Regions from separate parts of the Nocardioides conyzicola genome, predicted to be linked through region 1. Evidence: predicted binding sites of a transcription regulator. Region 1 holds the regulator's gene; each other region holds the start of a gene.
What was found. The regulator LexA, encoded in region 1, represses DNA repair genes until DNA is damaged. The targets are predictions, from matches to a motif close to TCGAACANNTGTTCGA.

Region 1 (7,741 bases):
ACGCTGACGCTCGAGGAGTTCACGTACGGCTGGGCCAACGCGCTCGACGACGACGAGGCGCAGCAGCTCTACACGGAGTACCACGTCGCCGCCCCTGGAGCCCCGCTCTTCGAGGCGGCCTCGGCCAACCTCAACCCCTTCAGCCAGGTGAAGGTCAAGACCAAGAAGGCCGAGGACCGCGGCCCGCTGCTGCTGATCTCCGGCGAGAAGGACCACACGGTCCCGTGGGCGATCACCAACTCCAGCTACAAGCGGCAGAAGCGCAATGACGCCCTCACCGAGATCGTCGAGATCAAGGACCGCGGCCACTCGCTGACCATCGACCACGGCTGGCGCGAGGTCGCCCAGACCGCGCTCGACTTCGTGCAGAAGCACGGGCCAACGACAGCCTAGGAGGCAGCGGAGCGGGCGTCGTCGGGGAGATCGAGCACGAACCACGAGGTCGTGCCGACGGCGTCCTGCTCCGAGCCCCAGCTGTCGCTGAGCGCGTCGACGAGCACCAGCCCGCGGCCGAAGACGCGCAGCGGGTCGTCGTCGCCGAGGACCTCGGCCGACGTGGCGGCCGCGCCGCCGTGGTCGCGTACGGCGACCGTCAGCATGCCGTCGTCGAGGGTCAGGATGAGCTCGCTGGTCGCGCCGGCGTGGATGACGGCGTTGGTGACGAGCTCGGAGAGGCAGAGCTCGGCGGTCTCCGTCGGGTCGTCCGCGACGCCCCAGCCGGCCAGGGTCTGACGCAGGAACCTCCGGGCCAGGCCCGGCGCCCGCGGGTCGTCCTCGAGCGAGAGCGAGGCGGTCTGTGCGGGTGCGGCGGCGCCGGTCGGGGCCGTGCCCTCCGGTGCACCCACGCCGCGCGCCCGCACCCGGCGTACGGCGTCCGCGGCCTGCCGGGCCAGGGTCGTCAGCACGCCGCGCTGCGCGTCGGAGAAGTCCTGCGGGCGGTCGTAGTAGACGAGCAGCCCACCGATCGGGCTGGCGATGCCGGGCAGCGGGAGCACGGCCAGGGCGCGGGTGCCCGCCTCGCGCTGGGTGGCGACCAGGCCGGCGTACCGCTCGCCGAAGCCGTCGAGGTCACCCAGCACCGGGACACCGGTGCGCACCACGCTGGTGAGCGGGACGTCGTCGTACGCGTCGATGTGGCACCACTGCGCCGGCTCGTCCAGCACGTCGTCGGGAGCGGTCAGGAAGCGGAGCCGCCGGCCACCGCCCTCGACCAGCGCGACGCCGACGCGGCGGACGTCCGGCAGCGCGAGGAGCTCGCGCAGCACCGCTCGCGCGACCGAGTCGACGTCGGCCGCTCCCGCGAGTCCGACGGGGCCGGAACCTTCGCGGTAGCTCCCCACCCGATCAGGGTAGATCACCCTTTCGGATGAACGGCGCGTCGCGGTGACGCGGCATCCCAGGACGTCAGGGTCCATCGGTGACAATGGCGCGGTGACGGGTGCAACGGGTGGCAAGCGGGTGGGGTCGCGCCGTGGCCCGCGACGAGGAAGATCGTTCCGGCCCGTCCTGCTCGTGCTCGCCCTCGGCATCACGCTGGCGGTCGTGGCCTGGGGCTACCTCGTGTACGCCGCGATCGACTTCGGCTCGACCGCGCGCGGCGGCGACTCCCAGGCATGGTGGTTCCTGGCGATCGCGTCGGTCGGCGCGGTGGCGTGCCTCTTCTTCGGGCTGATGCTGGTCGCCCGCCTGCTGCGCCAGCTCGGCATCACCCGGGCTCCGGCCCCTCGGGAGTCCGCCGACTCCCCCGTCGACCCCGACGCTCCTCGGCCGATCGGCGGGCGCCGGGCCGCTCGCTAGCGATCCCGGAGCCGGCGCACGAACTTCAGGCCGGACCAGGTCTCGTCGATCGCGGCCACCTTCACGTCGACCCAGCCGAGCCGCAGACCGAGGTCGCGCACCGCGCCCTCGCCGAGGTCGCTGGCGATGCCGAGCCGGCGCTGCGCCGCCTGCTTGGGCCAGCAGACCCAGACCATCCCCGCCGTGACGGTGCGGTCGAACAGCACCGGCAGCCTCGCCTCGAGCTCGGCCAGCCGGGTGTGGAAGGTCAGGGTCACGTCCAGGCCCGACGCCGGCAGCCGGCGTACGACGCGCGCGCCCGTCTCCTCCAGCTCGAACCCGTCCGGAGCCCGGTCGAGCAGCACCCGGTGGTCGTCCTTGACCCCGAGCTTGCGCAGCAGCGCGGTGCCTGAGTAGCCGGCCATGCGCTCACGATAAATGCCGCGAGGGGCGGAGCCTCACGGCTCCGCCCCTCGTCTTCCCCGGTCCGTCGGGCGGGGTCGAATCGCCCGACGAAATCTGTGTGTCGCCCGGTCAGCTGACGGGGACGAGCAGGCGCTGCCCCGACTGGAGCGAGCTGTGGTCGAGCGCGTTGAGCTTCTCGATCCGGTCCATCATCGACGCGACGTCGCCGTCGTCGGAGGCCGCGGACGCGATCCCCCAGAGGGTGTCGCCCGGCTCGACGAGCACGACGGTCGTCGGCTCCGGGGTGCCGGCGTCGCCGGTGGCCACGGAGCCCGAGGCGACCATGATGCCGACGGCGAGGACCGCCATCAGCGCCAGCACCACGACGACGGCGCGCCCGCGGCGGGTGAGCCGGACGCTGCCGCTCGGCCGGGCCTGGACCCGCTGGAAGGTGAGGGTCTGGTCGATCGTCATCGTGCTCATGTGGGGCTCCTGGGGAAGGTGGTCTTCTCGTTGACACCAGTTCTAGTGGCGACCACCGACAGTCGGTCCTGCTCCGTCTGGGCCACCGTCTCGATCAGGTGTTCGATCGAACGTGTGTACGACGTTAGAGCACCTGTTCGAACGACGCAAGCATTTCGGCCGAACAATTGTTCGATGGACTTGTCGGGCGACATCGATCTATTGTGCTAGTCACCTAGATGAATGGAGTCCTGATGATCGAGTTCTCGTTGGACACGCGGTCCGGCGTCTCGCCGTACCTCCAGGTCGTCCACCAGGTACGCCGGGCCCTGCGGCTCGGCCTGCTGAGCGAGGGCGACCAGCTGCCGACCGTCAAGGACGTCGTCGCGAGCCTGGCGATCAACCCCAACACGGTCCTCAAGGCCTACCGCGAGCTGGAGCGCGACGGCCTGGTCGCCGCCCGTCCGGGCGTGGGCACCTTCGTCACCCGGACCCTCGCCGACTCCTCGCTCGCCGCGCACGAGCCGCTGCGCCGCGACCTCGCCCGCTGGCTGGTCAAGGCGCGGATGGCCGGGCTCGACGAGGAGAGCATCGAGGCGCTCTTCGTGAGCACCTTTCGCTCCGTGAACGAGGACATCGCATGACCGCCGTGGTCGCCGCGCGAGGCCTGGGCAAGCAGTACCGCCGGCGGCTGGGACAGAAGAAGTGGGCGCTGCGGGACTGCTCGCTCGAGATCCCCGAGAGCCGGGTCACCGGGCTGGTCGGGCCCAACGGCGCCGGCAAGACCACGCTAATCGACCTCGTCGTCGGCCTGCTGGCCCCGACCGTCGGGTCGATCGAGGTGTGCGGCGGCGTCCCCGGCGCCGGCGCGGCCCAGCTGGCGAAGGTCGGCTTCGTCGCGCAGGACACCCCGACGTACGCCGGGCTCACCGTCGCCGAGCACCTGCGCCTGGGCGCCCGGCTCAACCCACGCTGGGACGACGCGATCGCCCGCGGCCGGATCGAGCGTCTCGGCCTCGACCCGGGCCAGAAGGCCGGTCGGTTGTCCGGCGGCCAGCGCGCCCAGCTCGCCCTGACCCTCGGCCTCGCCAAGCGCCCCGAGCTGCTCGTCCTCGACGAGCCGGTCGCGAGCCTCGACCCACTGGCGCGTCGGGAGTTCCTCTCGGCGCTGATGGAGGCGGTCGCCGAGCACGAGATCAGCGTGCTGCTGTCCTCCCACGTGATCTCCGACCTCGAGCGCGTCTGCGACCACGTGGCCGTCCTGGTCGACTCCCAGATCCGGGTCGCGGGCGACGTCGACGACGTGCTCGCGACCCACCACCGGCTCTCCGGCCCGCGCCGCGAGCCGGACACGCTGCCGGCCGACCTCCACGTCGTCTCGGCCAGCCACACCGACCGGCAGTCGACGTACGTCGTCCGCACGACCGCGCCGATCCTCGACCCGGCCTGGTCCGTCACGGCCCTGAGCCTCGAGGACCTCGCCCTCGCCTACATGGAGCGCGCTGCGGCCGCCGCCTCCCCCCGTCCCGAGCTCGAGGTGCTCCGATGATCTGGCTGACCTGGCGGCAGTTCCGCACCCAGCTCCTCATCGCCGTCGGACTGGCGGCGGCGGCCTGCGTGGTCCTCGCGGTCACCGGCCCGAGGCTCGCCGACCTCGCGAGTCGCGACGTCAGCATCTACGACCTGCTCACCAGCAACGACCGGCTGCTCTTCTACGGCGGCGTCCTCCTGCTAGCGGTCGCGCCACCGCTGATCGGGGTCTTCTGGGGTGCGCCGCTGGTGGCGCGGGAGCTCGAGACCGGCACCTTCCGGCTGGTCTGGAACCAGTCGGTCACGCGCAGCCGGTGGCTCGCGGTCAAGCTCGGCCTGTCCGTGCTGGCCACGGTGGTGGTCGTCGGAGCGCTGAGCCTCGCGATCACCTGGTGGGCACACCCGCTCGACGGGGTGACCGGCGCCCAGCACGGCAGCCTGCCGCTTCGGCTCACCCCGGTCTCGTTCGCGATGCGCGGCCTCGTGCCGGTGGGGTACGCCGTGTTCGCGCTGCTCCTCGGGACCCTGCTCGGCCTGGTGCTGCGGCGCTCGCTCCCGGCGATGGCGCTGACCCTGGCGGTCTACGTGTGCGTCCAGGTCGCGGTGCCGCTGTGGGTGCGCCCGCACCTCGTGCCGGCGACCACGTCGTACACGGTCATCTCCGAGTCCAACCTCGACGGCATCCTGTCGGACGGCTCGGGGACGTGGCGGATCAGCGTGCAGGCGAAGGGGCCGGGCGACTGGGTCCTGTCCAACCAGACGGTCGACGCCGACGGTGACGTCGCCGCCCTGCCCTCGGCGGTCACCGACTGCCTGCCGCAGCCCCCGAGCGAGCACGAGAGCGGCACCGCGCGCGTCGAGCCGGCGCCCGGGACCCTGGACACCTGCCTGGGCAAGCTCGCCGACGCGGGCTACCGGCAGCGCCTCGTCTACCAGCCCCGCACCCACTTCTGGCCGCTGCAGTACGCCGAGACCGGGCTCTACCTGGTCGCGTCCGCCGGCCTCGCCGCGCTCACGTTCTGGCAGATCCGGCGGCGGCGGACATGAGAGCGGGGCCGACACGCCCGTTCGAACAAATGTTTGAACAGAGCGCCCGTGATGGCTAGCGTGACCCCCATGGTCAAGAAGATGACGGTGCGCGAGCTGCCCGACGGGCCGCCCGACGCCACGGGGCTCACCCCCCGCCAGCAGCGCGTCCTCGCGACGATCAAGGACGCGATCGAGACGCGCGGCTACCCGCCGAGCATGCGCGAGATCGGCGAGGCCGTGGGGCTGACCAGCTCCTCGAGCGTCGCCCACCAGCTGAAGGTGCTCGAGGCGAAGGGCTTCCTCAAGCGCGACCCCAACCGGCCGCGGGCGCTCGAGGTGTTCCTGCCCGAGGTGATGGCGGCCCGGCGCTCGCTCGGCAGCGCCGACGAGTCGTCGTACGACGAGACCGGTCTGGGCGACCAGGTGCCGGCCGCGGCGTACGTCCCGCTGGTGGGTCGGATCGCGGCCGGCGGCCCGATCCTGGCCGAGGAGACCTACAACGAGGTCTTCCCGCTCCCCAAGCAGCTGGTCGGCGACGGCGAGCTCTTCCTGCTCGAGGTCTCCGGCGACTCGATGGTCGAGGCGGCCATCTGCGACGGCGACTACGTGGTCATCCGCAAGGAGCAGACCGCCGACAACGGCGAGATCGTCGCGGCGCTGATCGACGGCGAGGCCACGGTCAAGACACTGCAGCGCAAGGACGGAAAGGTGTGGCTGCTGCCACACAACGCCAACTACGATCCCATTGACGGGACCAACGCCACCATCCTCGGGAAGGTGACCGCGGTCCTGAGGCGGGTCTGATCACCCGGGAATGACCTGATCGGACCCTGGGTTGCTTTAGGGGGAGATCCCCGATGCCACGGGAGGGCCGATGAAAGACGCTGGTGCTGTGACCACGGCACCTGCTCTCGCCCGCCAACGGACGATGCCCGGCTGGGCGCGCGCCATCATGGAGCTGCTCCTGATCCTGGCGCTCTGGGTCTTCTACAGCCTGGCCCGGCTGCTGGCCGACACCAGCCTGCAGCCGGCGCTCAACCGCGCCAACGACCTGCTGCACATCGAGGACCTCCTGGGCATCAGCTGGGAGGGCCCGCTCAACCAGCTCTTCACCGACCACACGGTGCTCGGCCTGGCCGGCAGCTACTGGTACGCGACGCTGCACTACGTCGTCACCGCCGCCGTGCTGGTCTGGCTCTGGCGGCTCGGCGCCGACCGCTACGGTCCGGCCCGGCGGGCCCTGGTGATCGGCACGCTGCTCGGCCTCGCGGCCTACCTGATGATGCCGACGGCGCCGCCGCGCTTCCTCAGCGGGTACGTCGACGTGCTCAGCCTGCACGCGGCCGACGGCTGGTGGGGTGCCGATGCCTCGGCTCCCCGCGGTCTCGGCGGTCTGACAAACGAGCTGGCGGCGTTCCCGTCGCTGCATGCCGGGTGGTCGCTGTGGGTGGCGCTGGCGCTGCAGGTCTACGCGACCCGCAAGTGGGTCCGGGTCCTCGGCTGGGCGTACGCCCTCGGCACCGCGATCGTCATCGTGGGCACCGGCAACCACTGGGTGATCGACGCGCTGATGGGCTGGCTGGTGATCCTGGTGGGCTGGGCGGCCGCCCAGGCGATCGGCCGGATCTCGCTGCCGTCGCTCTGGCCTCGGAGAACATTGGATGAACGACCATCACGCGAGGAGTCAACGGTCGTTGATTGAGGCATGACTGAGGACATGCCACCGTCGCTCCCCCTCGCCGACGCCCAGCTGCGCCGGCGCGCCGTCCTCGCCACCGGCACCGCGGGTGCCGCGGCACTCACCGTCGCCGGCCTCCCGTCCGGGCCGGCCGCCGCAGCCGGCCACCGGCCTTTCCGCCACGGGATCGCCTCCGGTGACCCGCTCCCCCACGCCGTCCTCATCTGGACCCGGGTGACGCCGACCGCGGCCAGCACCCCCGGCTCCGGCAAGGGCCCGCGCGTCAAGGTCGCGTGGGAGGTGTCGACCGACCGCCGCTTCCGGCACGTCGTACGTCGTGGCACGTTCAGCACCGGGCCGAGCCGCGACCACACGGTCAAGGTCGACGTGACGGGGCTGAAGCCGGCGACCTGGTACCACTACCGCTTCCTGCTCGACGGCCACACCAGCCGGGTCGGGCGGACCCGGACGGCGCCCGCGGTCTCGGCCTCGCCCAAACACCTGCGCTTCGGGATCGTCTCGTGCGCCAACCTCCAGGCGGGCTGGTTCAGCGCCTACCGCGGGCTCGCGGACCGCGACGACCTGCACGCGGTCATCCACCTCGGCGACTACTTCTACGAGTACGGCCCGGGGCAGTACGGCTACGGCAACGACGACCGCGACATCCGCAAGCACGTGCCGTCGCACGAGGTCCTCTCGCTCGCCGACTACCGGCAGCGGCACGCGCAGTACAAGCAGGACGGCGACCTCCAGGACCTGCACGCGAAGTACCCGTGGATCATCACCTGGGACGACCACGAGGTCGCCAACGACCAGTGGAAGGCCGGCGCCGAGAACCACACCACCGGCGAGGGCTCCTTC
Region 2 (7,741 bases), 1.4 Mb from region 1:
CAGCGCAACGAGGAGCTGCAGGCCGAGCTCGCCGCGACCCGGGAGGCGCTGCGGCAGGCGGCCGCGGCGCGCCGTACCGACGGACCGGTCAACAAGCTGCCGGTCCTCCGCCGACCAGAGCCAGGTCAGTCCGTCGTCGTGTGGCGACGAGGCCGTTAGCAGGGAGAAGCATGAGCACCTTCGGAGCCGAGAAGTTCACCACCCGCAGCCGTGAGGCGATCGAGGCCGCCCAGGTGGCCGCGACCACGGCCGGTCACACGCACACCGAGCCGATCCACCTGCTCGTGGCGCTGCTGCGCGAGGAGGACGGTACGCCGCGCAACCTGGTGACCAAGGCGGGCGTGGACGCCAAGCAGCTGACCGCCCGCGCAGAGGCCGCGCTCGCCGCGCTGCCGACGGCGAGCGGCGCGACCGTCCAGCAGCCGTCCGGCTCGGCGTCGCTGACGCGGGTGCTGGCCGCCGCGCTCGACCTCGCCAGCGGCATGAAGGACGACTTCGTCGCGACCGAGCACCTGCTCATCGCGCTCGCCGGCGTCGAGAGCAGCGCGCAGAAGGTGCTGCTGGACGCCGGTCTCACCGAGGCCGGGCTGCGCGAGGGCCTGACGGCCGTGCGCGGCAACCGCCGGGTGACGAGCCAGGACGCGGAGTCGACGTACGAGGCGCTGGAGAAGTACTCCGTCGACCTCACCGAGGCCGCCGAGGACGGCCGCCTCGACCCGGTCATCGGCCGCGACTCCGAGATCCGCCGGGTGATCCAGGTGCTGTCCCGGCGTACCAAGAACAACCCCGTGCTGATCGGCGAGCCCGGCGTCGGCAAGACCGCCGTCGTCGAGGGCCTCGCCCAGCGCGTGGTCGCGGGCGACGTCCCCGACTCGCTCAAGGGTCGGCGGGTGCTCAGCCTCGACCTGGCGGCGATGGTCGCGGGCGCGAAGTACCGCGGCGAGTTCGAGGAGCGGCTCAAGGCCGTGCTCGAGGAGATCAAGGACGCCGGCGGGCAGATCATCACCTTCATCGACGAGCTGCACACGGTCGTCGGCGCGGGCGCCGGCGGCGACTCCGCGATGGACGCCGGCAACATGCTCAAGCCGATGCTGGCCCGCGGCGAGCTGCACATGATCGGCGCGACCACCCTCGACGAGTACCGCGAGCGGATCGAGAAGGACCCGGCGCTGGAGCGCCGCTTCCAGCAGGTCTTCGTGGGTGAGCCGTCGGTCGAGGACAGCATCCAGATCCTGCGTGGCATCCAGGAGAAGTACGAGGCGCACCACGGCGTCCGGATCACCGACGCCGCGCTGGTCGCCGCCGCGACCCTGTCCGACCGCTACATCACCGGGCGCAACCTGCCCGACAAGGCGATCGACCTGATCGACGAGGCCGCGTCCCGGCTCCGCATGGAGATCGAGTCCTCCCCGGAGGAGATCGACCAGCTCCGCCGGCAGGTGGACCGGCTGAAGATGGAGCAGTTCGCGCTCAACCGCGAGAGCGACGCCGCCTCCAAGGACCGGCTCGAGAAGCTGGGTGCGGACCTGGCCGACAAGGAGGAGCAGCTGCGCGCGCTCGAGGCCCGGTGGGACCACGAGAAGTCGTCCCTCGAGGGCGAGGGCGAGCTGCGCCGCCGCCTCGACAGCGTCAAGGTGCACGCCGACCGGCTCATGCGCGAGGGCAAGCTCGACGAGGCGAGCGAGCTCCTCTACGGCAAGATCCCCGAGCTCGAGAAGGCCCTCGCGGCCGCCGCGGAGTCCGAGGACTCCACCATCGACCCGCTGGTCGGTGACGAGGTCGGCGCCGAGCAGGTGGCCGAGGTCGTCGAGGCGTGGACCGGCATCCCGGTCGGCCGGATGCTCGAGGGGGAGACCGCCAAGCTCCTCAAGATGGAGGAGGTCATCGGCGAGCGCCTGATCGGCCAGCGCGGCGCGGTCACGGCCGTCAGCGATGCCGTACGCCGCTCGCGCGCCGGGCTCTCGGACCCCAACCGGCCCACCGGCTCGTTCCTCTTCCTCGGCCCGACCGGCACCGGCAAGACCGAGCTCGCGAAGTCGCTCGCCGACTTCCTCTTCGACGACGAGCGCGCGATCGTGCGCATCGACATGAGCGAGTACTCCGAGAAGCACTCGGTGGCCCGGCTCGTGGGTGCCCCTCCCGGCTACGTCGGGTACGACGAGGGCGGCCAGCTCACCGAGGCCGTGCGCCGCCGCCCCTACTCGGTGGTGCTGCTCGACGAGGTCGAGAAGGCGCACCCCGAGGTCTTCGACATCCTGCTGCAGGTGCTCGACGACGGGCGGCTCACCGACGGCCAGGGCCGCACGGTCGACTTCCGCAACACCCTGCTGATCCTGACCAGCAACCTGGGCTCCAACTTCCTGGTCGACCCCTCGCTGGACGAGACGCAGAAGCGGGAGTCCGTGCTGGCGACCGTGCGGGGCTCGTTCAAGCCGGAGTTCCTCAACCGGCTCGACGAGATCGTCATCTTCGACGCGCTGACCCTCGACGAGCTCACCCACATCGTCGACCTCCAGCTCGCGCTGCTCGAGAAGCGCCTCGCCGTACGCCGGATCACGATCTCGGTCAGCGAGGACGCGAAGCGCTGGCTTGCCGACACCGGCTACGACCCGGCGTACGGCGCCCGTCCGCTGCGGCGGCTGATCCAGAACGCCATCGGTGACCCGCTGGCGAAGGCGCTGATCGCGGGCGAGGTGGCCGACGGCGGGAGCGTCACCATCGAGCGGGCGCCGTCCGGCGATGGTCTGCAGCTGACGACGGCGTGATGAAATGGTCGGCGTGAGCGACCCGACCCCGACGCGACCCCGCCAGGTGACCATGGCGGGGTGGCTGATCATGGTCGGGTCGGTCTTCGCGCTGGGGCTCGTCATCGACCGGCTCTCCGGGCTGCACACGCTGGAGACCCAGCAGAAGATCAACGCCTTCCTCGCCACCTCGCCCGGGTCGGAGCTGGGGATCGGCAGCGACACGGTCGTCTCCGGCATCCGCACGCTCGCGATGGTGACGGCCGGGTGCGCGACCGCCGCGGGCATCCTGGGCTACCAGGTGCTACGCCGCAGCCGGAGCGCCCGGGCGGCGGTCACGGTGCTCGCCGTACCGCTCTTCCTCGCCGGCACGGTGACCGGCGGCTTCATCACCTCGGTGGTGGCGGCCTCGGCCGCGATCCTGTGGCTCCAGCCCGCGCGTGCGTGGTTCAACGGCGACCCGATCCCGGAGCGCCGTACGGCGCTGGCGCCGGCTGCGCCGGCCACGGTGGCGCCGTCGGACGCGCAGCGGCCCCCGACGGTCCTGTGGGCCTGCGTGCTGACCTGGGTCTTCAGCGGGCTGGTGGTGGTCGGGCTGCTGGCGACCGCCGTCGTGCTCGCCGTCTCGCCGGACCTGATGCTCGACGAGGCGCACCGGCAGAACCCGGACCTGGCCGACCAGGGCGTCTCGGACACCGTGCTGATCGGGTTCACCTTCCTGGTGCTCGCGGGCCTCGTCCTGTGGGCCCTGTCCGCCGCGGTCCTCGCCGTGCTCGTCTTCCGCCGCATCGACTGGGCCCGGATCGTGCTGATCGTCTCGGCGGCCACCTGCGCCGTCTTCTGCCTGGTCGGTGTCGCCGTCGGCGCCTTCCTGCTGGTCCTGCCGCTCCTCGCCAGCGTCGCGTGCATCGGGATGCTGCTGCGGGCCGACACGCGCCCGTGGTTCGCCCGCGCTACCCCGCCAGGTCCGCCGCCGCCAGGCGTCGGAGGCCCTCTGCGATGACGGCCGGCTCCTTGCAGAACGCCCAGCGCACCAGGTGCCGGCCGGCGTCGGAGTCGTAGAAGCCCTGGGTCGGGATCGCGACGACCCCGGCCCGCTCGGGCAGCGCACGGCAGAACGCCGCTCCGTCCGTCCAACCGAGTGCGGAGATGTCGGTGGTGGCGAAGTAGGTGCCCTCCGGGACCCGTACGTCGAGGCCGACGTCGGTGAGCCCCGTGCAGAGCAGGTCCCTGCGGGCCTGCAGGTCCGCCGCCAGCGCCAGCGGGAAGTCGGGCTCCTCGTCGAGCGCGTACGCGACGGCCGGCTGAAGCGGCGAGCCGGAGGTGAAGGTGAGCCACTGCTTGGCCGCGAGCACGGCGCCGACGAGATGGGCCGGTCCGGTCGCCCAGCCCACCTTCCACCCGGTGAACGAGTAGGACTTCCCGGCACTCGAGAGCGTCAGCGTGCGCTCGAACATCCCCGGCAGGGTGGCGAGCGGGACGTGCTCGCGACCGTCGTACACGAGGTGCTCGTAGACCTCGTCGGTGATGACGACCAGGTCGTGCTCGATCGCGAGGTCGGCGACCGCCTGGAGCTCGTCGCGGGTGAGCACGGTGCCGGTCGGGTTGTGCGGCGAGTTCAGGAGCACGAACCGGGTCCGCGACGTGACGGCCGCGCGCAGCTCGTCGACGTCCAACCGGAAGTCGGGAGACCGCAGCGTGACAGGACGCCGTACGGCGCCCGCCATCTGGAGCATGGCCGGGTAGGAGTCGTAGTAGGGCTCGATGACGACGACCTCGTCCCCGGCATTGACCAGCCCCAGCAGCGCGGCCGCGATGCCCTCGGTGCAGCCGGTGGTGACCACGACCTGGCTGTCGGGGTCGAGGTCGATGCCGTAGTGGCGCTGCTGGTGGCGGGCGATCGCCTGGCGCAGCGGCGGCGTCCCCGGCCCGGGTGCGTACTGGTTGAGCCCGCTCTCCAGCGCGTGCACCGCCCGCGCGATCACCTCCGGCGGTCCGTCCACGTCCGGGAACCCCTGGCCGAGGTTGACCGACTGGGTGCGGACGGCGAGGGCGGACATCTCCGAGAAGATCGTGGGCGCGATGCCCTCGAGTCGGTGCGCGAGCATGCGGCCGACAGTAGCGCCGCGCCGTGGTCGACCGGCGAAGTGGAAGGCGCGTTCGGTCGGGGCGCACCGTACCAAGTGGCCCGAGGCATGGCTGTGACCCCGCCGGCGGGGCCGGCGGGGTGGCGTCAGTGGGTTCGTCGTCGCTTGTGGGTGAGGTCGCTGAGGTAGACGCGTCCCATGGGTGAAGTCCACTCGAAGGAGGTCATCGTGAGCCTGCGGTAGGTCCAGAAGCCGTGGGTCTTGAGGCGGTGGTGCAGTCGGCAGAGGGGTGCGAGGTTCCGCGAGGTGGTGGCGCCGCCTCGATGCCAGGGAGTGATGTGGTCGAGGTCGCAGCGACGGGCGGATCGGCCGCAGCCGGGGAAGACGCAGGTGGGGCAGGTCAGGACGATCTGTTCGCGGAGACGCGAGCCGGGTGCATAGGCGTCGGTCGAGAGGTGCTCGCTCAGGTCGAGGACCGGGCGGATCGACACCCGGGTGTTGGCCTGGCGGCACCACTCGGCGAGCTGGTCGATGGTGATCGGGGAGCTGCCGCCCTCGACGTTGACGACGCCGTGGGTCTGGCGTGAGTCGTGGTGGGCGTAGATCACGAGCTCGCGGGCACCGCTGCCGCCGCCGGCCAGCGACGTGTCGGCGAGGTGGCCGAGGGCCATGGCGCGGCGGGTGTCGAGGTCGAGCTCGGGGTGCTCGGTGAGGAGCGCGTGGGCCTTGGTCTTGACCGCGGCTTCGAGAGCACGCGCGTCGGCCAGGTCGAGGAGCCCGGTCACCGGGACGAGGCCGTCGTTGAGAGCGGCGTCGCCCAGGGCGATGTCGAGGTGCCGGTGCTTGGCGCGCCGGCGCCTCAGCTCCTCGAACCGCTCGTGGTCGTACTGCTCGACCGCGGTCATCGCTGTGGACTCGATCTGGGCGAACGAGCAGTCGTGGGCGATCGGGGCGAGCGCCGCGTCGACGTACTGCGCGCCGCCCGCGGGCAGGCGGTGGGTGTGCTCGGTGATCCGGCGGACCTTCCAGGCGGGGACCTCGCCGGTCATGACGCGCGCCCAGAGCCGGGGGAGGCGGTGCTTGGCCTCGAGGGCGGAGCCGACGAGCTTGCGGCCGGCGACGGGGGAGAGGCCGACCGCGGCGGCGAACTCGGGGATGGCGAACTCGGCGACGGTGGGCGCGCCCTCGCCGGCGAGAGAGAGGGGCTGATCGCCGTACATGACCAGGTTGCCGTCGTCGTCGACGACCGGGTCGACGTCGTCGCCGGGGTGGAGCTCGGCCCAGGTGGCGGCGAGCTCGTAGGTCCGTGCCGCCGCCATGATCTCGGCGTGGTGGGTGACCTCGGCGGCGCGCAGCACCGTCTCGACCTGAGGGTCGAGGGTGGTACGGCGGGTCCGAGTGGCCATACCACAGCCTACCACGATTCGCACATATGTTCGAGTAAAGTTTTCAGACGAAGCGGTTCCAATCACCCGCCGGTGGGTGGTGGCTTCGAGCCTCGGGCCTGGCGCCATCGCCCCTGCCTCGGCTGCGGGGGTTTCGAGACAGCGCTGGCGCGCCTCCTCAACCACCGGCGTCCCCGACTACGCTCTGCGGCGTGGACGAGACGCTGGCTGCCGACATCGACGCGATCTGCCGACTGACGGGGGAGTTCACGCTCCGCTCGGGTCAGCAGGCGACGGAGTACTTCGACAAGTACCTCTTCGAGGCCGACCCGGCGCTGCTGCTCCGGGTCGCGCGCGAGATGGTCGGGCTGCTCCCGGAGGACACCGACCTGCTCGGTGGGCTCGAGCTCGGCGGCGTCCCGATCGCGACGATGGTCAGCAGCCTCACCGGCCGGCCGGCGCTGTTCGTGCGCAAGCAGGCGAAGACCTACGGCACCAACAAGCTCGCGGAGGGTCCGGACGTGGCCGGCCGCCGGATCACGCTGATCGAGGACGTGATCACCACCGGCGGCGCCGTTCGCGACGCGACGAACGCGCTGCGTGCGCTGGGCGCGACGGTCGAGGTCGTGGTCTGCGCGATCGACCGCAGCCCGGTCGACCAGAACCCGCTCGCGGACGTCGGGCTCGAGGTGCGCCCGGTGCTGACCAAGGCGCAGCTGGACTCAGCCCGCGGGTGACTCCTCGGGCACGTCGGGGACCGGTACGGCGTTGCGCGCGGCCTCACGCTCGGCGTGGTGGGTCCGGCGCCGCTTGATCGCCTCGAAGCCGATCGGGATCACGGTGAAGAGCAGGATCACGAAGATCGCGTAGTCGATGTTCTCGGAGAGGAACGGGCCGAGCCGCGGCACGTTGCCGAGGAAGTAGCCGAGCAGCGTGATCGAGACGACCCACAGCGCGGCGCCGACCAGGCTCCAGGAGAAGAACTTGCGCCGGTCCATCCGGGTCACACCGGCGACCACGGTGATGTAGGTCCGCACGAACGGCACGAACCGGCCGATGACCAGCGCCTTGCTGCCGTGCCTCTCGAAGAACGCCGAGGTGTCGTCGAAGTACTTGCGCTTGAGGATCCGGCCGTCGCGGTTGTAGAGCGGAGGCCCGATGGCCCGGCCTATCTCGTAGCCGACGACGTTGCCCAGCAGGGCAGCGGTGGTCAGCAGCAGCACGGCGATCACGAGCTCGAGGAACGGCGAGCCCACGCCGAGGATGTGGATCTGCTCGCCGGCGATGAAGAGGCCGAGGGCGAAGAGCAGGGTGTCACCCGGGAGGAACGGGAAGAACAACCCGCACTCGATGAAGACGATGACGAGGCTCAGCCAGATCAGGCTCGACCCGAACTCGGAGAGGAGCCAGTCTGGGTCCATCCACTTGATGCCGAACAGCATCGGGTTCAGGTGGGGGGACGCGAGGAGCGCGGTCACGTACAAACGGTACCTGCCGGGTCCGCATGTCGTGGGGCCGATCCCCT
Region 3 (7,741 bases), 450 kb from region 1:
AGGTCTGGGGCCGGCTGCGCGGCCACGAGCACGAGGCCGTGCCGGCGGGCGTCGTCGGCGCGGACGCCGAGAAGGCCATGGTCTCGGGCGCCATCCGCACCGACCTGATCCTGTCCGCCGAGATCATGGTGATCGCGCTCAACGAGGTGGCCGACGAGCCGTTCCTCAACCGGCTGCTGATCCTCGTCGTCGTCGCGATCGCGATCACCGTCGCGGTGTACGGCGTGGTCGCGATCATCGTGAAGCTCGACGACATCGGGCTCGCCCTCACCGAGCGCTCGACGGGCTTCGCCGGCAAGATCGGCCACGGCCTCCTCGTCGGCACTCCCAAGCTCCTCTCCACGATCTCCGTCGTCGGGATCGCCGCCATGCTCTGGGTCGGTGGCCACATCGAGATCGTCGGGCTCGACGACCTCGGCTGGCACGCGCCGTACGACCTCGTCCACCACCTCGAGCACGAGGTCCACCACGCCGTCGGCGGCACCCTCGGCAGCATCGCCGGCTGGCTCACCAACACGCTGCTCTCGGCCGTCTTCGGCCTGGTCGTCGGCGCCGTGGTCCTCGGCGTCCTGCACGTCATCCCGCGCCGCAAGAAGGCCGCCGTCGCTCACTGATCGCTCGGTGTCGCCAGCGCCGCGGCGCGCTGTGATCGCTGTCGGCGACGCGACAGACGGAAAGGGTGGTCACCGCCCGCTGTGGCACCACGGGCGATTTCCAGCCCCGGTCGGCTTGGCGGTCCGCTCGGGTCGACCGTCGTGGTCACCGCCGCAGAAGTACGGCGGACTCCTGCGCACCGCACCGACAGCCGCAGCTGCCGTGAGCGCGTCCGCTGCCGCTTCTGCAACGAGCGAAGACGCACTCACATGGCCGATGAGCGGGCGATACTCCGTCCGTGGCCGACATGAGTACCGACGTGATGTTGTCGATGATGCGGGCTCTGTGGGAGCAGGTCACCAGCGACCTTCGGGCGGTGGCCGTGTCGCACCAAGGCTCCTCGGAGCAAGGAGCCGTCGAGGCCCGGTTCCTGTACGAGGGCGAGGTCGGCGAGGTGCAGGCGGAGTGCGTGTCCTCGGCCGAGACCTACTGCATCGCCGACTTTCCTCCCGGCGTGTCTGTGAGGTTCAGAGCGGTCCCCAACGCGACCCGCGACCTGCTGCCCGGTGAGCACTGGGTGTTCATGCGCTGGGAGCCGGAGCCCTGACCATCTGCTTCTTCCGCGTGGCGTGCGCTCGGTCGTGCCGATGAGCGCGACGTGCTGAGGCGCCTGCTCAGGAGCCCAGGTTGCTGGACAACGGCGCCGTATGCAGGAAGAGGTCGTCGTTCATCGACTCGTCGGTGCGGAGATCGGTCCAGCAGTGGAACACGCCGACGTCGGCCCGCTTGGCTCGTACTTCAAGGCCGAGCTCGACATCAACGGTCAATGTGGGCATACCGCCTTTGACCTCGGGCGCCACGAACTGCAGGGCGTCACGGCCCTCGTAGGTCACCTGACGCAGAGAAGTCAGGACGGCCTCGGCATCCTGGGTCAACCAGTCTCGCCAATATTCGTCGGGGTCGAGCATCGTCCAGGAGCCGAGGTCGAACGTGTCGTGGTCAGCGGGCCGCTCAAGCGCCACGAACGTCGGGTCTGACGGCCACTTGCGCCAATAGGTTCGGTCGCCGGCGATCAGGGTGCTGTCTCCGGACAGGTCCTCGATCCTGGCCAACCTGTTCTGACGCCAGACTCGCGACCTTCGCCACGTGCCGTCCTCCCGGAGTTCGTGGTTAACGCCTGAGAAGCAGAGCTCCTCTGATGCGCCGCGGACGAGCAGGGTGATCAGCTCATCCAGCGTCGGTGTCGTCGTCACCGAGCAATGATGGCGCACGCCGCTCAAGAGCAACCCAAGCATCCGCTCATGCCGTTGATAACGCGCTGCGCTGCCGACGACTCGCTCCACAGGCAACTGCGCGAGGTCGAAATGGAGTAGAACATACGTTCGAATCGTGATAGTGTGCCATATGCCCACTCGGAAGCGCCGCAGCACTCTCGAAGCCGGACCTCGGTCCCGCGACGAGGCGCTGCTGGCTGCCACCGAGGTCACCCACCGCGCGAAGGTCCTCGCCGAAGCCCACGAGTTCGAGCTCGCCGCCGCATGGGGCGAAGCGCACCCCGGCGACGACGCCCCTGCTCTCGCCGACCACCCCCTGTTCGAGGCGAACGTGCTGTTCGGCGACCGACCGCTCGAGGTCGCGGGGTACGGCGCACCGACGGTGTCGGAGTTCGCGATCACCGAGTTCGCGGTCGCCGTCGGCACGACCTCGACCGGTGGGCGCAAGCTCATCGGATCCGCGATCGAGACCAAGCACCGCCTCCCTCGTCTGTGGGACCGCGTCATGGCCGGTGAGGTGCAGGTGTGGAAGGCCCGCCGGGTCGCCGAGCACACCATCGCGCTGCCACCCCAGGCAGCCGCGCAGGTCGACACGATCCTGGCGCCCATCGCGCACACCTGCTCGTTCGCCGAGATCGAACGCGTTGCCAACGCCGCGGCCAAGGAGGCCGACGCCGACAACGAGGAAGACGAGCGCGCGAGCACTGGCCCCTTCCTGCGGGTCGGGCTCGACGACGCCAAGCACAACCACGGCTACGTCCCGATCGAAGGACTCCTCGACCTCGACGACGCGCTCGCCCTGGAAGCCGCGATCAAGGCGAAGGCTCACGCCCTCCTCGACGAGCACCCCACCCTGGACCTCGATGCGCGTCGCGCCATGGCGCTCGGGCTGTTCGCTGACGGCTCCGGTGAGCGGGAGCTGGTGATCTACACCCACCACGACACCCGCGCCCCGCACGGCATCGTCGGTGTCGAGGGTGCCTCGTCGACCGGCTCGACGATCACCGTCGAGCAGCTCGCGGAGTGGTGCCAGAAGGGCAACACCCGCGTCAGCATCCGCCCGGTCCTCGACCTGGCCGTGGAGCTGACCGCCGATTCCTACGCGCCCACCGCACGGATGCGTGAGCAGGTCATCCTGACCTGCCCCACCTGCGTGTTCCCCGGCTGCGGCAAGTCCGCGAGGACCTGCGACCTCGACCACATCCAGCCATGGCCACTCGGACCGACGACGTCGTCGAACCTCGCACCGCTGTGCCGGCTGCACCACCGCCTCAAGACCCACGGCTACTGGACCTACACCCGACCCACCCTCACCACCTTCGTGTGGACCTCACCGATGGGCCGCACCTATACCAACGACCTCACCCACAAACGCCGACGAACCCACTGACCCCCACCCCACCGGCCACCGGCCCGTGGGGTCACAGTCACGTCCGCCGGCGTCCTCTTGCAGCGGTGACCACGACGGTCGACCCGAGCAGACCGCCAAGCCGACCAGCCCGCCGGAGGTCTGCGATAGCGGAGGCATCGAGGATTCTTCGGTTGGGTGCGACGCGTTCTAACCTCGGATTCCCGGTAGCAACCCCTCGCCAGACCCCAGGAGCAGACACATGGACTTCAAGGTCGCCGACCTCAACCTGGCCGACTTCGGCCGCACCGAGATCCAGCTCGCCGAGCACGAGATGCCCGGCCTGATGGCGATGCGTGAGCGCTACGGGGCCGACAAGCCCCTCGCCGGCGCCCGGATCGCCGGATCCCTGCACATGACCATCCAGACCGCCGTGCTCATCGAGACGCTGGTCGCGCTGGGTGCCGAGGTCCGCTGGGCCTCCTGCAACATCTTCTCGACCCAGGACCACGCGGCCGCCGCGATCGCGGTCGGCCCCAACGGCACTCCCGAGGACCCGCAGGGTGTCCCGGTCTTCGCCTGGAAGGGCGAGACGCTGGAGGAGTACTGGTGGTGCACCCAGCAGATCCTCAACTGGCCCGAGGGCAGCTTCGCCAACATGATCCTCGACGACGGTGGCGACGCCACGATGCTCGTCCACCTCGGCGTCGACGCCGAGAAGTCGGGCCAGGCGCCCGACCCGGCCTCGGCCAAGAGCCACGAGCAGAAGATCGTCTTCGACGTCCTCAACGCCTCGCTGGCCGAGAGCAAGGACCGCTACACGAAGATCGCCGGTGAGATCAAGGGCGTCACCGAGGAGACCACCACCGGTGTGCTCCGCCTCTACGACATGATGAAGGAAGGCTCGCTGCTCTTCCCGGCCATCAACGTCAACGACTCGGTCACCAAGTCGAAGTTCGACAACAAGTACGGCTGCCGCCACTCGCTCATCGACGGCATCAACCGCGCCACCGACGTCCTCATCGGCGGCAAGGTCGCGGTCGTCTGCGGGTACGGCGACGTCGGCAAGGGCTGCGCGGAGTCGCTGCGCGGCCAGGGCGCCCGCGTCATCGTCACCGAGATCGACCCGATCTGCGCGCTGCAGGCGGCGATGGACGGCTACCAGGTCTCGACGCTCGACGACGTCCTCGACGTGGCCGACATCATCATCACCGCGACCGGCAACAAGGACGTCGTCACCGTCGAGCAGATGTCGCAGATGAAGCACAACGCGATCCTCGGCAACATCGGCCACTTCGACAACGAGATCGACATGGCCGGCCTCGAGACCTTCGAGGGCGTCGTCCGCAAGAACGTCAAGCCGCAGGTCGACGTGTGGACCTTCCCGTCGGGCAACGCGATCATCGTGCTCTCCGAGGGTCGCCTGATGAACCTCGGCAACGCGACCGGCCACCCGTCGTTCGTGATGTCGAACTCCTTCACCAACCAGGTCCTCGCGCAGATCGAGATCTTCACGAAGCCCGAGGACTACCCGGTCGGCGTCTACGTGCTCCCCAAGCACCTGGACGAGGAGGTCGCCCGCCTGCACCTCGGCGCGCTGGGCGTGAAGCTGACGACCCTCAGCGACGACCAGGCGCAGTACCTCGGCGTCGACGTCGCGGGCCCGTACAAGTCGGACCAGTACCGATACTGAGATCGCGCTCGGGCGGGCTGGCAGTATGGAAGATATGAGCGAGCCCGCCGGAGCGCCCTCCGGCCCACCGAACGACCAGAACACCAAGGGCCGGATCCTGGTCGTCGACGACGACGCCTCCCTCGCCGAGATGCTCACGATCGTCCTCCGGCAGGAGGGCTTCGAGAGCCGGATGGTCACGCGCGGTGACGAGGCGGTCGAGGCGTTCCGCAGCTACAAGCCCGACCTGGTGCTGCTCGACCTGATGCTGCCCGGCAAGGACGGCATCGACGTCTGCAAGGAGATCCGCGCCGAGTCCGGCGTCCCGATCGTGATGCTGACGGCCAAGGGCGACACCGTCGACGTCGTCGTCGGCCTCGAGTCCGGCGCCGACGACTACGTCGTGAAGCCGTTCAAGCCCAAGGAGCTCGTCGCCCGGATCCGGGCGCGGATCCGGCGGTTCGACACGCCGGCGCAGGAGAACCTCACCATCGGCGACCTGTCGATCGACGTCGCCGGCCACGCGGTCTCGCGTGCGGGCGTCCCGATCAGCCTCACCCCGCTCGAGTTCGACCTGCTCGTCTGCCTCGCCCGCAAGCCCTGGCAGGTCTTCACCCGCGAGGTCCTCCTCGAGCAGGTGTGGGGCTACCGGCACGCCGCCGACACCCGCCTGGTCAACGTGCACGTGCAGCGGCTGCGCTCCAAGGTCGAGCACGACCCCGAGAGCCCCGAGATCGTCGTCACCGTGCGGGGCGTCGGTTACAAGGCCGGGACGGCGTAAGGCTCGGCGATGCTGCACCTGCGCCCCCGTGGGTCGCGCTGGCTCCCGGAGCCGGTACGCCGGGCCCTGACCTTCTGGCGCCGGTCGATCCAGGCGCGGGTCGTCGCGAGCACGGTGCTGCTCTCCGTGGCCGTCATCGGTGTGGTCGGCTGGTACCTGCTCCAGCAGATCCAGGACGGCCTGCTCGACCACCGCGTGGACGCCGTCGTCGCCGAGGCCAACGACGAGACCGCCGAGACCCGGGACCGCCTCGAGGCGGTGCCCGGCACCGACGCCGACGTCGCCAGCCAGAAGGCGGACCTGATCGACCCGATCATCCGGCGCGGCGCCACGCGAGGCTTCTACGTCGTGCTGGCCGGACCGACCGGGCCGGGCGGACGGATCGCCGACGGCGGCGTGAACTCCAGCCCCCTGCTCGACACCAGCAGCGTCCCGATCTCGCTGGAGGAGCACTTCGACGCCGAGGCGCCGACGGCCTGGACCTACACGACGATCCACACCACCGACATCGACGGAACCACCACGTCGTCGCGGGGGATCGTCGTCGGCTCCCAGGTGCTGCTGCCGGCCGACGCCAACACCTACACGCTGTACTACCTCTTCCCGCTCGACGAGCAGGAGGAGACGATGGCGCTGGTGACCCGCGCGCTGCTCACCGCGGCCGTGCTGCTCGTCGTGCTGGTCGCCGGGATGACCTGGCTGGTGACCCGCCAGGTCGTCACCCCCATCCGGCTCGCGCGACGGGTGGCCGAGCGGCTCGCAGCCGGGCACCTCCAGGAGCGGCTGCGGGTCTCGGGCGAGGACGACCTGGCCCGGTTGGCGACGTCGTTCAACCAGATGGCCAGCAACCTGCAGCGTCAGATCCGGCAGCTCGAGGAGCTCAGCCGGGTGCAGCGGCGGTTCGTGTCCGACGTCTCGCACGAGCTGCGGACCCCCCTGACGACCGTGCGGATGGCGAGCGACGTCCTGCACGACGCGCGCGGCGACTTCGACGCCACGACGGCGCGGTCGGCCGAGCTGCTCCAGACCGAGCTGGACCGGTTCGAGACGCTGCTGGCGGACCTGCTCGAGATCAGCAGGTTCGACGCCGGCGCCGCCGTCCTGGACCTCGACGACATCAACCTCGTCGACGTCGCCCACCGCATCGTGGACGCCACCCGCCCGCTCGCTCGCCAGCGCAACGTCGAGGTCGTGGTCCAGGCGCCCGACCACCCCTGCCTGGCGGAGGCCGACGTACGCCGGGTGGAGCGGGTCGTGCGCAACCTGGTCACCAACGCGATCGACCACACCGGCACCGAGCGGGCCGGCGGCGACATCGTGGTCCTGGTCGAGGGTGACGAGCACGCCGCCGCGATCGCGGTCCGCGACTACGGCGTCGGGCTGGCGCCCGGTGAGGCCGCGATGGTGTTCAACCGCTTCTGGCGGGCCGATCCGGCTCGCGCCCGGACGAGCGGCGGCACCGGCCTCGGCCTGTCGATCGCCCTCGAGGACACCCACCTGCACGGGGGCTGGCTCCAGGCCTGGGGCCGGCCCGGCGAGGGTGCCCAGTTCCGGCTGACCCTGCCCCGGCGCGCGGGCGCGGTGCTCCGGCACAGTCCGCTGCCGCTCGTGCCCGCCGACGTGACGGAGCCGGTCTCGTGAGCCGCGCCCGGGCGCGCCAGGCCTCGCTCGTGACGGTGGTCGTGGCCGCCGTCGCGCTGCTGGCCGGCTGCGTCTCGATGCCGGACACCGGCCCCGTCGTCGAGACCCAGTCCCGGGGTGGCACGTCGGTGGAGCAGGGGATCTACTTCAACCCCCGGCCGCCGCAGGAGGGCGACACCCGCGCCGACATCGTGCGCGGGTTCCTGGTCGCGATGACGGCGACGCCGATCCAGACCAACACGGCCCGCGAGTTCCTCACCAAGGACGCCGCTGCCGCGTGGTCGCCCGACTCGACCGTCACCTACGCCGGCTACCCGCGCGTGGCGGAGACCGCGGCCGGGGTCTCCGTGACGCTGGCCGAACCCGACCAGCTGGACTCCCAGGGCGCCTGGCAGGGCGCGCTGCCGAAGTCGCAACGCACCATCGGCTTC
Region 4 (7,741 bases), 510 kb from region 1:
CCTCGGTCGGGATCCCGGTCGACGAGCTGGTGAGGATCGCCGCCATCACGGCCGCCGCGACCGTCGTACCCACGGAGCGCATCAGCGCGTTGATGCCGACGGCCGAGCCGGCCTCGTTCATCGGGACGGCGTCCATGATCAGCGTCGGCATCGCGGCGTACCCGATGCCCACGCCGGCGGAGCAGATCAGCGACGCGACGAGGACCTGCCAGGGCGCGCTCATCAGGAAGAAGGAGAGCAGGTAGCCGCAGCCGAGGACGGCGGCGCCGAGCGCGAGGGCGTACTTGGCGCCGAAGGTGCGCATCAGGTAGCTGGCGACGGGCGCGAAGGCCAGCATCATCAGGCCACCGGGCGCCATCCAGAGTCCAGCGGCGAGCAGCGTCTGGTCGAGGCCGCCGATCTCCTCCGGCAGCTGCAGCAGCTGCGGGAAGACGATCGCCTGGGCCATCATCCCGAAGCCGACCGCGACGGCGGCGATGTTGGTGAGCAGCACCGGCCGACGGGCGGTCACGCGGAGGTCGCAGAGCGGCTGGCTCTGGCGCAGCTCGAACCAGCCCCACGCGAGCAGGACGACCAGGCCGAGCGCCATGCTCCCGAGCGTGCGGCCCGAGGTCCAGCCCCACGTGTTGCCCTTGGTGATGCCGACGAGCAGGGAGACGAGACCGATCGCCAGACCGACGGCGCCACCGAAGTCGAAGGTGCCCTCGTGGCCGTCGTGGACGTGCGGCACGACGAAGACCGAGCCGAGGCCGACCAGGACGGCGAGTCCCGTGGCGACCCAGAAGAGCGCGTGCCAGTCGCCGGTCTGCACGATCCAGGCCGACAGCGGCAGGCCGATCGCACCGCCGACACCGAGGGTCGCGCTCATCGCGGCGACCGCGGTGGTGGCCATCGCGGGCGGGACGACCTCGCGCATCAGGCTGATGCCGACCGGGATGAAGCCCATCGCCAGGCCCTGCAGGCCGCGGCCCGCGACCACGGGGACGAGCGAGTCGGAGAGCGCGCAGAGCAGCGAGCCCATGAGCAGCAGCACCGAGCTGCCGACCAGCACCCGCTGCTTGCCGAAGAGGTCGCCGAGGCGGCCGGCGATCGGCATCGCAACCGCGGCACCGAGGAGCGTGATCGTGACGACCCACGACGCGTTGGCGGCCGAGGTGTTCAGGATCTGGGGCAGCTCGGACTGGATCGGGATGACCAGGGTCTGCATCAGCGCGACGCTCATGCCGCTGAAGCACAGGAAGATGACGGTGAGCAACGCCGACGAGCGCTCCTGCACGACGAGGGGCTCCGCGTCGCTGGCGGTCTTCACGGTGTCGGTCACAGGTTCTTCCTCCAAGCTCTGCGGCTCGGGGTGCCGAGCCATGTGCATCTTACATATGTATCGTGCACACGTCCGGGTAGCATGGGTCACATCCACGGATCACCACGAGGAGGGTCATGGCCGGGAAGGCTGGATCGACACGGTCCGAGCAGTCGCTCCTGACCGACCTCGCCGACGAGCTGATGCGGGTGGGCCGCCGTCGGCACACCAACGTCGAGGGCACCGAGCTCGACATGTCGGCGTTCAAGGTGCTGTGGATCCTCTCCGACGACGAGCCCCGCACGCTGCGCGAGCTCGCCGACGAGCTCGACCTGGAGCTGTCGACCATCAACCGACAGGTGAACGCCGCCGTACGCGCCGGGCTGCTGGAGCGCTTCTCCGTGCCCGACAGCCCCAGCAAGCCGGTGCGGCCGACGGCCGAGGGCCGGCGGCTCTACGAGCACGACTCGGCGATCCATGCCGACCTCTACCGGTCCGTGCTGGCCGAGATGGGCGCCGACGGTGCGCGCGACCTGACCCGCGGGCTCCGGGCGTTCAACGACGCCTACGAGCGTCGGGCCCCGCGGCGGACTCGGGACTGAAACACGCGTGCCTTAGGCTCGTGGGGCCATGAACGACACTTCCTCGCCGGTCAGCGCACCGGACATCGCCAGCCTCGACCAGGATCTCGGCGCCGACGGCGCCACGGTCATCCGCTCCCTCGCCGCCCTGCTCCACGACGCCGGCCGCATCAGTGACGTCGACGTCTTCGTCGACGCGGCCCTCGCGCGCGAGGCGCTCGGCTCGACGGTGCTGCCCGGCGGCCTCGCGATGCCGCACGCGCGCAGCCACACCGTGACCACCCCGTCGGTCGCTGTCGCCCGCCTGCCCGAGCCGGTCACCTTCTCGTCCGGGTCCGAGCCGGTCCGCCTGGTGCTGCTCATCGCCGCACCCGGCGACGACTCCGTCGGCTACCTCGCGCTGCTGCAGAAGATCGCGACCGCGTGCGTGAAGTACGCCTTCGTCTCCGACCTGCTCGACGCGCGTACGCCGGAGGCCCTCGCCGACCACGTCGCCGCGGCCGTCGCCGGTCGCTGACCTACGGCGTACCTGGGCCGCGATCGGGTACCGACCACCCATGGTCGATCCGAACGCAGCACCTGAACCCGACGTCGAGCCCGACCAGCCGCGTCCCCAGGACCCGCTGCGCCGGTCCCGCACGAGCGGCGCGTTCGGCGCACTCGTCCTGCTCGGCCTGCTGCTGGTGCTCCTCATCGTCTTCATCGCCCAGAACACCCAGAGGGTCGAGGTGTCGTTCCTCGCATGGGACGGCACCACCCCGCTCGCCGTCGCTCTCCTGATCGCACTCGTCGGCGGCATCCTCCTGACCGCCGTCGCCGGGCTGCTCCGGATCTGGCAGCTGCGCCGGCGGGTACGCCGCTCCTAGCGCGCACGTCGTCGTCGGGCTGATCGTCATCGGGCGGATCGGTCTCGTCCTGGGCTTCGGCGCATGGCTGAGCACGTTGCCCGAGAGCTACTTCTGATCACCCCGGCTAGCCCGTCGTCTCGTCGCCGCTCCGCGGCAGAAGAGTGCGTTCGGCTGTCGCCGGGTGTCCAGGATGAGACGATCTCGCCCATGGACTGCCGACTGCGCAGACCTCCGCCGTCAGCTCGCCGGTCAGTGGCAATGGGAGCTCGATGAACTCTGGATCGTTGGCAACACGTGTGGTTGCGACGATCGTGACGACGATTGCGTTGCTGGCCATCTTGGTCGCGCTCGGCAACGCCGGTCACGGCACCGGGAGCGTCATCGCTGGAGTCCTCATCACGACCGGAATCCTTGGGTTCTGGCTGCGGAGTCGGGAGGGTTCGTCGAAGGACGTCGGCGTCGGGGTCTTGGCTGGGGGCACCGTCGTGATCGTGGTCCTGATCGTCGAGTTCGTGGCGTTTCTCTTCTGGTTGGGTCCGCAGCTCTCCTAGCGTCCGCTGCTCGGCAGATGCAGTCGCTGGCAAGCGCGGACTTCGAGATCGCTCGCTACGCCATCCCGGTGTCTGAGATCGGCCTGCAGGACGACGCCGACGAAGCCGTTCGTCAGACCCTCAAGACACAAGCACGTGCCAAAGCGTGTGCTGCACTGGGGTGACCGATCATCGGCTTGACCTCGCGATATCAGCGGCAGGTCAGTGCGGTCTGATCAGGCGTTGATGACCCACCGCTGCAACGCTTCGACGACCTCCGGGTGACCGTTTCCGTCACCACTCGCCCACGGATCCGAGGCATTCCCCTGTAGCCAAGTAAGCAAGTCGAATGGATCGGCGTGACCACCTGCCTCGAGCGGTGCACGCACCATCTCCTCGTCGGGGAGATCGTCGGGCCAGCGCCGCCACCCGATGCCGTCGACCGTGTCGAAGATGATCCAGTCGGGCGACTGATTGAGCGTGACGCAGGCACAGATGGTCAGGGCATGCTGAGCGCGTCCCTGCCAAGTGCCCGCAGGGTGGCGCGACGCCGCATCGCCCAGCAGGACCTCGATGCTCTCGGCAGTTGGATCCCGCGCTGGTCGGCTTTGCGACCGCTTTCCGAACATCGACGAGACGGTAGTCCCCGTGCGAACCGTCGCCCGCACATCTGCGTGAGAGTGCGTCGGGGCAATCGGCCTAGCACCTGCGGTGCAAGCTGACTTTGCCGGTGGGTTGATGGGTGGTCTCGTAGGTCGGGTCGTGGGCTCTTGCATGGTGTCGGGGGCAGAGCAAGCCGCCGTTGTCGAGGTCGGTGTCGCCGTCGTCGGCCCATCTCTGCCAGTGGTGCCCGTGGCACATCCAGGGTGGCCAGTCGCACCCGTCGGCGACGCAGCCGCCGTCACGGATGGCCATGGCGGTGAGCTGGGCTTTGGTGAAGAACCGCTTGGCGCGGCCGACGTCGAGGATCTCCGACTTGCCGTTGAGGACGACGGGGAGGATCCGGGCCGTGCACGCGAGCCGGCGGACCTGGCTGGGGCTGATGCGCTCGCCGGTGTCGAGCACCCCGGCCTTCTGCAGCTTGCCGGTCAACACGTCGACGTCGATGTGGATCACGATCGTGGCGTCGGTGCCGCCGACCCTCGGGAGATCCTTCGCGGAGATCCGTTCGATGAGCTCGGCGAACGCGCGGCCCATCCGCTCAGGACCCGGGCGTCGTACGACGCCGGCGCCGTGGGTCGCGGCCTGATGCTTCGGTGCCGCAATCGCCAGCAGCATCTTCTTGAGCATCGCGGCCTGGACCGTCGGGAGGGTGAACCGGGCGTGGGTCTTGCCGTGGCCGTCGTCGGTCATCGTGAGCCGCATCGCCTGCGCGGCCTTGGCCTCCTCCTTCTCGAGGAGGTCGGCCTCGTGTTGGTCCGCCAGGTCCGGCGCCACCACTTCCAACAGGCGACGGCCGAGGATCCGCAAGGTCTTCGCGTCATGCTCGGCAGCCGCCTCGACGAGATGACGCTCCGCCCGGATCACCAGGTCGGTGTCCAGATCGTCGGGCAGCTCCTTGACCGCCCGGACGATGACCTGCGCCTGCTCCGGGCGGAGGTCACCTGCAGCGAGGGCGTCTCGGACCACGTCGTGGGTGTCCAGGTCGTAGCCGAGGCTCACGGTCCGGTGGGCCTCCGACCGGGTGAGCCGGGTCTGATGAGCGAGCCAGGTCGCGGTGGAGGTCGCGCCGGTCTCGGTGCCGACCTGCAGCTCGTCGGCGTGCCGGGCGACCCGGGCGCGGAGCTCGACGACCTGGGCCTCGAGCTTCGTCAGCTCCACCAGCGTCGACGCCGCTTCGCCAGAGGACATGGACCACACCGACGCGTCCACCAGGGCGTCGACGATCCCGCGCATCCGCGCGGTCGCCGAGGCCACCTGGTGGTGGGGCGTGGTCATCGCTGTCATGTGACAAGCCAAGCACTGGCCACCGACAGTCAGAGGCCTCAGAAGGCCTTATCCACAGGGTTGCGGGTAACGAAAAGATCACGATCATCGGCGTTCATCCACACCCGACGGGTGCGCCTGTGGAGCTCCTCGTACGAGCGTTCAAGCAACCGGAGAGCCGGGCGCCGACCGCAACCCACCACCCGCCGTACCCGCGTAGCTGCCTATCGGCGGCCAACCCGAGCGGACCCGCAGGCCGCCGGGATTCGGCCCTCAGTCCCGCACGCACCCCAGCAACGACGACAGCACGAAGTCAGTAGCGGCACGCTCGAAGCGAGAGCCGTGCCGGAGCATGGCGTGCTTGCCTCCCTCGACCGGGAGGAAGGTGGCAGAGGGGATCGCGGACGCGACGACCCGCGCGCGCTCGGGAGAGGCGACCCGGTCGTCGGTGCCGTGCACGACCAGCACGTCTCGTCCGGTGAGGTCGGCGCGGTCGGTCGGGTAGACCCACGGGTTGAGCGCGACGACGGTGCGGACACCCGGCAGCGCGCCGGCCAGCAGCGCCGCCCGGCCGCCGAGCGAGTGACCGACCAGTCCGACGGGGACGTCGCCGTACCGCTCCCGCACCTGGGCGAGCGCCCAGGCGACGTCGTCGACGGGAGTGTGCGAGGCGTCCCAGCCACGGTGGGTGTTGAGCAGGCGCAGCACGGCGACCCGCCCGCGACCGGCCCGCGCGATCCGACGCGCGACCGGGACCATCCGCAGCACGGACAGCTGGGCCGGGCTGACGGCGGGACTGCCTGGTCGTGACGCGCCGCCGTGCAGCACGAGCACGACCGCATCCGGACGAGCCGGGGCGTACGTCGTGACCAGACGGGCGGTGGACATGGGACCAGTCTGCCGACCGACCCCAGCGCGCGCGGTCGCTACCCGACGCTCTCGAGGCGGGGCGCGGCGGAGTCGTCCGGGAGCAGGTGCAGGTCGAACGCGTGACCGAGGCCCGCGATGCGGGCGACCTTGCGGAACCGTCCGCTGGCCGCGACCACCGAGACCGCACCGCCGTGCGGCATGACGCTGTTCCTGAGCCGCACCAGCAGGCTCAGGCCGCCGGCGTCGACGAAGGACACCGCGTCGAGGTCGACGTCGAACGAGAAGCAACCGGAAGAGACCGCCTCGTCGAGGCGGTCCTGCAGCCGGATCGCGCTGAAGGCATCGAGCTCGCCCTTCAGGACGAGGTGCGCATGGGGCGAATGGAGAGCGAGTGCTGAGAAGAGGTTCATCTGGGTCCCACAATGTGTGAAGCGACCCGGGACCATGGCACTTGTTTGGGACCCGTCCCGGCTGCTCTCGACGCTACGGGTGGCCCACCACCCCCGCTACACCCCTAGAGGGGGCTGCCGGCCGGGTCGCGCGCCATCGCCAGGAGGCACGAGGTAGACCTGGGACATGAGCAACCTGGCCGACGCCGTCTTCGAGCACGCGACCGACGACCCGGCGCGGGTCGCCGTCCGCGCCGGCGACGAGACCATGACGTACGGCGAGCTGCGGGGCCTGGTCGCGTCGTACGCCGGCCGCGTCGTCGACGCCGGCATCCGGCCGGGCGACCGGGTGGTGCTGATCGCGCCGACGGTGCCCGAGTTCGTCGCCGCCTACTACGGGCTGCACGCGGCGGGAGCCGTGCTGATCACGATGAACGTGATGGCCACCGCGCCGGAGATCGGCTACGTGCTCGAGGACGCCGACGCCTCGCTGGTGGTGGCGTGGCACGAGTCGACTGCTGCGGCGACCGGGGCGGCAGCCGAGCGCGGCGTACCTCTGTGGACACTGGGCGATCTCGCGGACTGGCCGCAGGGGCGGCCGCTGCCGGAGCCCGTCGACCGCGCCGGCGACGAGACCGCGATCATCATCTACACGTCGGGCACGACCGGGCGCCCCAAGGGTGCCGAGCTCGGCGTCAGCGGGATCTTCGCGCTGGTCGAGGCGGCCCGTCAGCGGCTCGCCTTCGACCCGGCGAACGACCGCGTGGGGACGGCGCTGCCGCTCTTCCACGTGTACGGACAGCTGATCGTCCTGCACATCGCGATCTCCCTCGGCGCCCCGGTCTCGCTGCTGCACCCGTTCGACGCGGGCCGGCTGCTCGCGATGATCCGCGACCACCGCCTGACCATCGTCTCGGGCGTGCCGGCCATGTGGAACGCCATGCTCCACGACCCCGGCGACTGGAGCCCTGACGACTTCACGCAGCTCCGGATGGCCTCGTCGGGCGGGGCGTCCCTGCCGGCGGAGGCGATCCGGGCCTTCCAGGAGCGCTTCGGCGTCCGGATCCGCGAGGGCTACGGCCTCAGCGAGACGTCCGGGTGGGCGACCTCCACGCCCCACGACCAGGAGCCGAAGGTCGGCGCCGTCGGCCGCGCCGTACCCGGCATGCGGCTGGAGGTGCGCGACCCCGACGGCCGCCCTGTGCCGACGGGCGAGGTCGGCGAGGTGTGGGTCAGCGGGCCGATCGTGATGAAGGGCTACTGGCGCAACCCGGAGGCCTCCGCCGAGGCGATCCAG

Region 2: the regulator LexA is predicted to act here: its motif matches at 6,256-6,271, upstream of ABEA34_RS13880 (HNH endonuclease signature motif containing protein).
Region 3: the regulator LexA is predicted to act here: its motif matches at 1,965-1,980, upstream of ABEA34_RS04635 (HNH endonuclease signature motif containing protein).
Region 4: the regulator LexA is predicted to act here: its motif matches at 5,336-5,351, upstream of ABEA34_RS09420 (HNH endonuclease signature motif containing protein).

The regions. Positions count from the first base shown of each region.
Region 1 covers NZ_BAABKM010000002.1:790,684-798,424, forward strand. The annotation lists gene ABEA34_RS06880 (alpha/beta hydrolase) at 1-393, shown strand, start outside; gene ABEA34_RS06885 (ATP-binding protein) at 390-1,340, opposite strand; gene ABEA34_RS06890 (hypothetical protein) at 1,432-1,797, shown strand; gene ABEA34_RS06895 (DUF3052 domain-containing protein) at 1,794-2,201, opposite strand; gene ABEA34_RS06900 (LysM peptidoglycan-binding domain-containing protein) at 2,311-2,664, opposite strand; gene ABEA34_RS06905 (GntR family transcriptional regulator) at 2,898-3,287, shown strand; gene ABEA34_RS06910 (ABC transporter ATP-binding protein) at 3,284-4,192, shown strand; gene ABEA34_RS06915 (ABC transporter permease subunit) at 4,189-5,220, shown strand; gene lexA (transcriptional repressor LexA) at 5,290-6,006, shown strand; gene ABEA34_RS06925 (phosphatase PAP2 family protein) at 6,095-6,904, shown strand; gene ABEA34_RS06930 (alkaline phosphatase D family protein) at 6,908-7,741, shown strand, end outside.
Region 2 covers NZ_BAABKM010000002.1:2,236,810-2,244,550, forward strand. The annotation lists gene ABEA34_RS13860 (heat shock protein transcriptional repressor HspR) at 1-159, shown strand, start outside; gene clpB (ATP-dependent chaperone ClpB) at 171-2,765, shown strand; gene ABEA34_RS13870 (hypothetical protein) at 2,779-3,747, shown strand; gene ABEA34_RS13875 (pyridoxal phosphate-dependent aminotransferase) at 3,698-4,852, opposite strand; gene ABEA34_RS13880 (HNH endonuclease signature motif containing protein) at 4,978-6,237, opposite strand; gene pyrE (orotate phosphoribosyltransferase) at 6,429-6,953, shown strand; gene ABEA34_RS13890 (DedA family protein) at 6,939-7,694, opposite strand.
Region 3 covers NZ_BAABKM010000002.1:337,849-345,589, reverse strand. The annotation lists gene ABEA34_RS04650 (DUF808 domain-containing protein) at 1-614, shown strand, start outside; gene ABEA34_RS04645 (MafI2 family immunity protein) at 902-1,201, shown strand; gene ABEA34_RS04640 (hypothetical protein) at 1,269-1,847, opposite strand; gene ABEA34_RS04635 (HNH endonuclease signature motif containing protein) at 1,999-3,258, shown strand; gene ahcY (adenosylhomocysteinase) at 3,479-4,909, shown strand; gene mtrA (MtrAB system response regulator MtrA) at 4,935-5,669, shown strand; gene mtrB (MtrAB system histidine kinase MtrB) at 5,679-7,310, shown strand; gene ABEA34_RS04615 (LpqB family beta-propeller domain-containing protein) at 7,307-7,741, shown strand, end outside.
Region 4 covers NZ_BAABKM010000002.1:1,297,181-1,304,921, forward strand. The annotation lists gene ABEA34_RS09390 (MFS transporter) at 1-1,321, opposite strand, end outside; gene ABEA34_RS09395 (MarR family winged helix-turn-helix transcriptional regulator) at 1,438-1,902, shown strand; gene ABEA34_RS09400 (PTS sugar transporter subunit IIA) at 1,931-2,398, shown strand; gene ABEA34_RS09405 (LapA family protein) at 2,439-2,747, shown strand; gene ABEA34_RS09410 (hypothetical protein) at 2,999-3,280, shown strand; gene ABEA34_RS09415 (hypothetical protein) at 3,496-3,888, opposite strand; gene ABEA34_RS09420 (HNH endonuclease signature motif containing protein) at 3,959-5,206, opposite strand; gene ABEA34_RS09425 (alpha/beta hydrolase) at 5,459-6,073, opposite strand; gene ABEA34_RS09430 (STAS domain-containing protein) at 6,112-6,465, opposite strand; gene ABEA34_RS09435 (class I adenylate-forming enzyme family protein) at 6,632-7,741, shown strand, end outside.